Linked DNA regions of Methylosarcina fibrata AML-C10. The protein of the gene in region 1 interacts with the protein of each later gene in a pairwise test. Links are inferred from orthologs where the notes say so. Each region holds a gene or a part of one and is shown in the gene's direction. Other genes may lie near its edges.

Region 1 (4,176 bases):
GGTTCGGTTATAAAATCCAGGGCCCGGTCAAACAATTCGGCCATTTTTTCTTCACGGCGCTGTTGGGAAGCGATGCTGTGTTCGAGATAATGATAGGCCTCGGCCAGGTCCGAAGCGCCGCCGTAACGAAGCAGGGAGGCAAGGCCGACGGCGTGGCGGTCAAACCTGTTTGTCTCGCGGAGAGCTACATGCTTGGCTTCGGCCGCCGCTCCGATGAGTAAGTTGACGATGTCGGCTTCAAGCGCCGTCCGATAGGCATCGGTTGTGCTAAGGGAAAAGTAGCCGCTGCTTTCGAGCACGTCGATCGGCAGCGTTTCCGTGAGCCGTCCTCCTTCAATTTCGGCAATAAAGGGAATGGGCTTTCCGAACCGGGCTTTGGCTGCGGAAGGCATTCCGGCAGCGGCATTTTTCAGGACAATCTGGAAAAATACCGAAGGCAACTGTTTTTGTTTATTGTGCAAATGAATGCCGGCGGCATGGCCCGCTTCGTGGTAGGCAATCCTGTAAATCAAATCTTGAGAATCGACCGATTCTGTCGTCGGCAAGCAGTCGTTTCGCTTCATGGTCATCCCCGAAGAGAGAAAAAAGAAGCGGCCTGGTTTGGCACCGGCCGCCATTGAGGAAGGATACTAATAACAACTCTGGGCCCTTTAGGAGGAGCGCATCCAGGAGTCGAAAATAGATTACCCGGCAAAGCAGAGCTTGAAAACGTGGCAAATTGCCGCGCGGCATTTTGCCGCTTTTTTTGGCATGAATAGTGCTCTTACTAGCTGATTAAGCAAAGCAATTACCTGAAAACCAGCGATCTTTTCATCTAAACGGCCTATCTCTGATAAAAACTGGGGCATTTGCCGCATCCAAATGGGGCATAACCCGTATTTTTACTTTTCTGAGCAAATGCCTTGCTCGGGAGGGAAAAGTGACCATGACAAAAGCAGAACTTATTGAAACTTTAGCCAAACGACAGATTCATCTGGATAAAGCCGACGTTGATTCGGCGGTCGACTGCATCCTGGACCTCATCAGCGAGGCCCTGGTGGCCAATCAGCGCATTGAAATACGCGGGTTCGGCGCTTTCTCGCTGCGGTATCGGGCGCCCCGTCAAGGACGAAATCCGTTTTCGGGCGAAATGTTGAATTTGCCGCCGGCCTATTCCGTCCATTTCAAACCGGGAAAGGAGCTGAGGCAGAGGGTCGACGAGTCCCGCCTGACTTGCCCCATCGTCATCAAGAATACGACTCGAACGTAGCTGTGCATCCTCGATCCGGCCGGCAACAGCCGGATCCTTACTCCTCGCGGCTTGTACAGGAAATTCGGCAATCTTTTCCGTCCGGTGAACAGCGGCGTGGGCCGTGTCATTCCTCTTTCGGAAGATCAGCCTCCGCGAGCCAATTTGCGGTGCCGAGGCTTGCCGCAGCCGGAAAGACGGACGCTGGCTGCGGAAAGCAATGAAGTAACAGGCGCCTTCCATGTACTCAGCCGGTAAAGCCGGGTACAATGTGCCGCAATCGATATTTCCGACGGGCTCAGGCCCGGCCCGATCCGCTCGGTGCGAAACCAGAGCCATTGAGAATTCACTGAATGAAATCAAGTAAATTATGGGGTCTGCACTCGGTCCAGGCCGCGTTGCACCATACGCCGAACAAAATCAACAAGGTCTGGATCGACCGGCAAAGGCAAGACAAACGTTTGGCACAACTGCTGGATGAATTGGCGGGGCTCGGCATCGAGCCCGAAAAGGCCGATAGAAAGAAACTGGACCGTTTGTCGGAGGGCAACAATCATCAAGGCGTGGTCGCCGAAGTCGAACTGCCCGCCGAATTGTCGGAGAGCGAACTTAAAACGGCGGTCGAGAGTCTTGCGGCAACTCCCTTATTTCTCGTGCTCGATAACGTTCAGGACCCTCATAATCTCGGAGCCTGTCTAAGATCGGCCGACGCGACGGGCGTACATGGTGTTATAATAACCCGGGATAACGCTGTCGGCATCACGCCCACGGTATGTAAAGTCGCCTCCGGTGCGGCCGAAACGGTGCCGGTTTATCAGGTGACCAATTTATCCCGTACCCTGCGCTGGCTAAAGGAGCGGGGGATATGGGTGGCCGGCGCGGCGGGCGACGGTTCGCAAAGCCCTTACCAGACCGATTTAACGGTGCCTCTGGTCCTGGTGATCGGCGCCGAAGGCAAAGGCATGCGCCGGCTGACCCGCGAACACTGCGATCTGCTGCTGTCCCTGCCGATGCAGGGGCAGGTGGAAAGCCTTAATCTGTCGGTGGCTACGGGCGTTTTATTGTATGAGATTCTGCGTCAGCGTTCGGTTAGCCCGGCGTGAGGATAAAACAGAATACCCTCAATTAAATCGAATCGATCTTGAACTAACGACAGTACCTTTTTGTCTTGCTTCATCGGATGAGTGAATATAATACCAGGTCGCTCCAGGCCGTCGGTCTGAGCTGTAGCCGCGACGATCGGCTGTTGTTTGACGGATTGAATTTCGAGCTGACGCCGGGACAGGTCCTGTTGCTGGAAGGCAGGAACGGCAGCGGCAAGACTTCCTTGCTGCGAATACTCTGCGGTTTTCGCGAGGCCGATGCCGGACAGGTGCTCTGGTGCGGAGATTCGATCAAAAACGCTCAGTATTATGCCGACATGGCCTACGTCGGCCATCTGGACGGCATCAAAAAGGAATTGACCGTGCAGGAAAATTTAATGGTGTCCCTGGCGTTGAGTCGGCCCGGAGTTTATTCGATCGAGCAGGCTTTGGCCAAGGTGCGGTTGTCCGGCTATGAGGATGTTTTGGTTCAGTCCCTGTCTGCCGGCCAGAAACGGCGTTTATCGCTGGCCCGTTTGTTGATAACTGACAATCATTTATGGATACTCGATGAGCCTTTTACCTCGCTCGATAAAGAGGGCATCGCCCTGATTGAAACCCTTATGATCGAACATTGCATGAACGGCGGCATGATCGTCTTGACCTCGCATCATGACCTCGACCTGCACAGTGCACCCGTACAACGCATCCATTTATCCTGATGTCTTTAACCCGGGCTTTTTGGGCCGTCATTCGGCGCGATCTGATATTGGCTTTCCGGAGACGTTCGGAAATGATCAATCCACTGCTGTTTTTTATTCTGGTCATTACGCTGTTTCCGTTGGGGATCGGCGCCCAGCCTAATTTACTGGAAGCAATCGCACCGGGCATCATCTGGGTTTCGGCCTTGCTGGCGGCGATGCTGTCGCTGGACAGTCTGTTCCGTTCCGACTTTGACGACGGCTCGTTGGAACAGATTTTACTGAGCCCGCATCCGGCTTCCGTTCTGGTGTTGGCGAAGGTGTTTGCGCACTGGCTGGTGACCGGTTTGCCGCTGGTGCTGGTGGCGCCGCTGTTGGCGATGTTTTTGGGGCTGCCGCAGCAGTCCTTGGCCATTTTGCTGCTGACCCTGCTGTTGGGCACGCCGGTATTGAGCCTGATCGGCGCGATCGGCGTGGCATTGACCGTAGGACTCAGACGGGGCGGCATGATTTTGTCGTTGCTGGTGCTGCCGTTGTATGTGCCGGTGCTGATATTTGCCGGCAATGCGGTGTCCATGGCGGGCAGCGGTCTGCCGGTGGATGCCCAGATCAGCATTCTGATCTCCATTCTGTTTCTGGCGCTGGTGCTGGCTCCGTGGCCGACGGCCGCCGCGCTGAAGATGAGTATTAATTAATGATGTTTCTTAACCGAGGTAATTACGGTTGAACGGGAAAGGTCAGGTCAGGCTAATATGTCAAGCCGAATGCTCTTTTCCGTGACTCTGTTTATTGAATTCGTATGTTTTTAATTCCAGATCCGGTTGTTCGATTTTTTCACCGCATGGCTTCGCCGCCTCATTTTTACGGTCTGACCGAGCGGATGATGCCCTGGCTTGTCGCCGTTTTCGTCCTGCTGACGGCGGCAGGGCTGTACGGTGGACTTTATCTGGCGCCGTCCGATTATCAGCAGGGCGACAGCTACCGCATCATCTATATCCATGTGCCGAGCGCCTGGATGTCGCTCTTTATTTATGTCGTCATGGCCGTGGCCGGAGCGATCGGGCTGGTCTGGCGCATCAAGCTGGCGGAAGTGGTGGCGATCAGCAGCGCGCCGGTAGGCGCCAGTTTTACCTTTATCGCGCTGGTCACGGGCTCGCTCTGGGGC
Region 2 (3,628 bases), 4.2 Mb from region 1 along the record:
CCAGGGTGCCCATCTCCTCCCGCTGCCGCTCCCGCGCCTTGGAGGACACCTGGGCGGGCTCCGCTTCGGCCATGCAGCCGCGTTCTTCGGTATGTTCCAGATCCTGGGCTTCGCCGAACCCCTGCTCGACCGCCCATTTCGCCCCGCCGGTCAGCATCGCGATCATTTCGGAATGGTTTAGCTGCAATTTGCCCCGGCTGCCGACGCCGGCCGGAATGGATCGGTACAGTTCATCCGCTATTTGCACTTGATGCGGCTGGAGGTCGGCCATCGTCAAGCCGGTATGCAAGGTTCGGACGCCGCAGGAAATGTCGAAGCCGACGCCGCCCGCCGAAACGATGCCGCCCTGTTCGGGATCGAACGCGGCGACGCCGCCGATCGGAAAGCCGTAGCCCCAATGCGCGTCGGGCATCGCATAGGCGGCCTCGACAATGCCGGGCAGGGCCGCGACATTGGTGATCTGGTCATGCACTTTTTGATCCATGTCCCGGATCAATGCCGCATCGGCATAGATGACCGCGGGTACCCGCATCGCTCCTTCGGCAGGAATTTCCCAGCAGGTTTCGTTACGCTGTATCAGTTGACTGGTGTCCATTTCGGCTCTCCGCTAAACATCGACGACACATTGGGCCACCCACAGGCCGCCGGAATTTTGATAAACCCGCAATTCGGTAAACGTGGCGCCCTTGATTTCGACGGCGGGCTGGTGCCGGGCGACGTCAACCGCTTCCCCCGAGGCTGTGGCCGTCAATTCGCCGTCGGCGATGGCTACCCGGTAACGGCCGAACAAAAGCCTGCGCGAGGCCATTTGGAAGATCAATTCGTTGATCCAGTCCAGAAACAGTATTTCAGGATCGGCATTCGCCAAGTGGATGGCAACGTTTTCGGAAGGCGTTAGTCCTTCCGGATCGGTAACGACCGCCGTCAGTGCGGTCGCCGCCTGCTCGAAGGCCTGCGCCAGGGTCGGCGCGATGCCTCGAATGCCCATGTCGGCATCGTGATCGAAATGTTCCCAGCGGGATGGCTGAGGTGGGCGATGGAAATTGTCATGGGGCATAAAATCGGTCGGTGTCGGGGATGAATCGTCGGCCTGCGGTTGCTTCATGCTTTGGAGGGCGGGCGTTTGGTGTTGCGATGAAGGTTGTTGTAAAAGACTGTCTCGCTTCTCCGGCCGTACTTTCGCGCCCAAGAGAAGATCAAACAATATAAATTTAACCGGATGGAATAGCAAAAGTTCATTGTTTGCCGGAGTATTTTCGGCCTGCATGAACGGGCGAGAGGAAGCCCTGTCCGGTTTTTTGCCAATTGAAACGGCATATCGGCTGGGAAAAAGATGGCCGGATTGAAGACGTCTTAAGTATAATTTAGCCCGTCCCGCCGATTGATCGCTTTGCTTATGGAAAAACTTCCCGTCACTCTGTACCGCGCCGCGCAAGTCCGCGAACTGGACCGGATTGCGATCGAGGATTTCCATATTGCCGGTTACGAACTGATGAGCCGGGCCGGCGAGGCGGTTTTTCAGGTTCTTCGTCAACAATGGCCGAATGCGCAGTCGCTGGCCGTTTTTTGCGGCAGCGGCAATAACGCGGGAGACGGGTACGTCGTCGCCAGAAAGGCGCTGGAGTCGGGAATGAAAGTGCGGGTTCTGGCGCTGTCCGATCCTGAAACTCTCAAAGGCGACGCACTGACGGCTTACCGTGACTTTTGCAAGGTTTCGGGAACCGTGTCGGCGTATCGGCCCGGATTGCCCTTGGAAGCCGATGTGATTGTGGATGCCTTGCTGGGAACCGGTCTGGATCGCCCGGTAACGGGAGGATACGCCGAAGCGATTCGGGAGATCAACGGGCTCGATGTCCCCGTGATTGCCGTCGATATCCCTTCCGGGCTGCATGCCGACACCGGCAACGTCATGGATTGTGCGGTCAAGGCGACGTATACGGTCAGTTTCATCGGCCTCAAGCAGGGATTGTTCACCGGCTCTGCGCCCGAGTACGCCGGCGAGATCGTCTATTTTTCTCTGTCGGTTCCGGAAGCGGTGTTCCGGCGGGTATCTTCGAACGTCACCCGCGTCGTGGCGAAACCCTTGCCCCTCCGTGACCGGTGCGCTCATAAAGGCCAGATGGGGCACGTGTTGATCGTCGGCGGCGACCAAGGATTCAGCGGCGCCGCGCGCATGGCCGGGGAGGCCGCGTTGCGGGTCGGCGCCGGTCTGGTCAGCGTGGCGACCCGGACCGAACACGCAGGACTGATGAACCTGAACCGGCCCGAATTGATGTGTCACGGCGTGGCGGCGCCGGAGCAATTGACGGGATTGCTGGAAAAGACCGACGTGATCGCGGTGGGGCCGGGTTTGGGCCAGAGCGACTGGGCCAAAGCGCTGTGGGCGTCCGTCCTCGAATCGCAAAAACCGTTGGTGGTGGATGCGGACGGGCTGAACCTGCTGGCGTCTGCCGGTGTAAGGAAACCGAACTGGATTTTAACGCCGCATCCCGGCGAAGCCGCCCGATTGTTAGCCAGCGCAACGGCTGAAATTCTTCGCGATCGATTTGAGGCTGCCCGGGCGTTGCAGTCGCGCTACGGCGGCATCACCGTACTGAAAGGGGCCGGAACCTTGGTCGCCTCCTCGGACCGAGTTGCGGTCTCGGGCACCGGCAATCCCGGCATGGCCTCGGGCGGCATGGGCGACGTGCTGTCGGGAGTGATTGCCGGCCTGCTGGCGCAAGGGTTATACTTGCAGGAGGGCGCGGAGCAGGGCGTTTATCTGCACGGCATGGCGGCCGATCTGGCCGCCGCCAAAGGCGGAGAGCGGGGGCTGCTGGCTACCGATTTGATGCCTTATCTCAGACAATTGGTCAATTGATGCAGCGTTTTTTGCACAACGCGGAGGAAACGGAACAGGTCGGGGCGAAGCTTTACTCTTTATTGCCGGCGCAATGCGTGATTTATCTCGAAGGCGATTTGGGCGCCGGTAAGACGACGCTGGTGAGAGGTTTTTTGCGGGCGGCCGGTTTTTCGGGGGCGGTCAAGAGCCCTACCTACACGCTGGTGGAAGAATATACGCTGGCTCATCGGAAGGTGTTTCATTTTGATTTATATCGCCTTACCGATCCAGAAGAACTGGAATGGATAGGCATCGGAGATTATTTTTCGGAGGACTGCACCTGTTTTATCGAATGGCCGGACATGGGCAAAGGTTACGTCCCAGAGCCCGATTTGGCGATCCGTTTGTCTTTCGATAAAGAAGGGCGGCTTTTGCTTCTGGAGAAAGTTTCCGAGGACTTGAAAAAAATAATAACCGGCCTGTAAAAACATGGAGATACTGCTATAATTTAAATCGGATTATCATTTCATTTTTGTGGTGGTTATGCGTATTTCCTGCAAAGCTCTCATTCTGTCTGGATCACTGTTTTTCTCTCTGGCGGGACAGGCGCAGTCGGTCGATGTGAGTTCCGTGCATTACTGGACGGCACCCAAGCGGGCCCGGATGATGATCGATGTGTCTTCGCAGCCCGATCACCGGGTCGAGTTGTTGGATCAACCTCCCCGTCTGGTCGTCAACATCCGGAATGCCCATCTGGATCACGCCTTGGGTCAACCGCCGGCCGAGCATCCCTTGTTTTCCGGGGTG

Evidence for each region.
Region 2: the proteins of rlmB (region 1) and A3OW_RS0119705 interact in binary tests that used the Escherichia coli proteins (3 or more experiments, as listed by UniProt). The link is inferred for Methylosarcina fibrata AML-C10 from one-to-one orthologs.

The regions. Positions count from the first base shown.
Region 1 is NZ_KB889965.1:34,680-38,855, forward strand. Bases 572-3,456 are described here. They hold rlmB (23S rRNA (guanosine(2251)-2'-O)-methyltransferase RlmB), read left to right. Parts: upstream 572-1,581; coding sequence 1,582-2,331; downstream 2,332-3,456. Other genes in these bases: A3OW_RS27520 (hypothetical protein), read right to left, coding at 684-848; A3OW_RS0100185 (integration host factor subunit beta), read left to right, coding at 926-1,249; ccmA (cytochrome c biogenesis heme-transporting ATPase CcmA), read left to right, coding at 2,409-3,032; ccmB (heme exporter protein CcmB), read left to right, coding at 3,032-3,456. Outside these bases: A3OW_RS23635 (hypothetical protein), read right to left, coding at 1-563; more of ccmB, read left to right, coding at 3,457-3,706; A3OW_RS0100210 (heme ABC transporter permease), read left to right, coding at 3,811-4,176. UniProt on the Escherichia coli protein: Specifically methylates the ribose of guanosine 2251 in 23S rRNA.
Region 2 is NZ_KB889965.1:4,201,614-4,205,241, forward strand. The notes cover bases 646-3,628. They hold A3OW_RS0119705 (bifunctional ADP-dependent NAD(P)H-hydrate dehydratase/NAD(P)H-hydrate epimerase), read left to right. Parts: upstream 646-1,396; coding sequence 1,397-2,860; downstream 2,861-3,628. Other genes in these bases: A3OW_RS0119695 (archease), read right to left, coding at 646-1,057; tsaE (tRNA (adenosine(37)-N6)-threonylcarbamoyltransferase complex ATPase subunit type 1 TsaE), read left to right, coding at 2,860-3,306; A3OW_RS0119715 (N-acetylmuramoyl-L-alanine amidase), read left to right, coding at 3,365-3,628. In the rest of the region: A3OW_RS0119690 (RtcB family protein), read right to left, coding at 1-595; more of A3OW_RS0119695, read right to left, coding at 608-645. UniProt on the Escherichia coli protein: Bifunctional enzyme that catalyzes the epimerization of the S- and R-forms of NAD(P)HX and the dehydration of the S-form of NAD(P)HX at the expense of ADP, which is converted to AMP.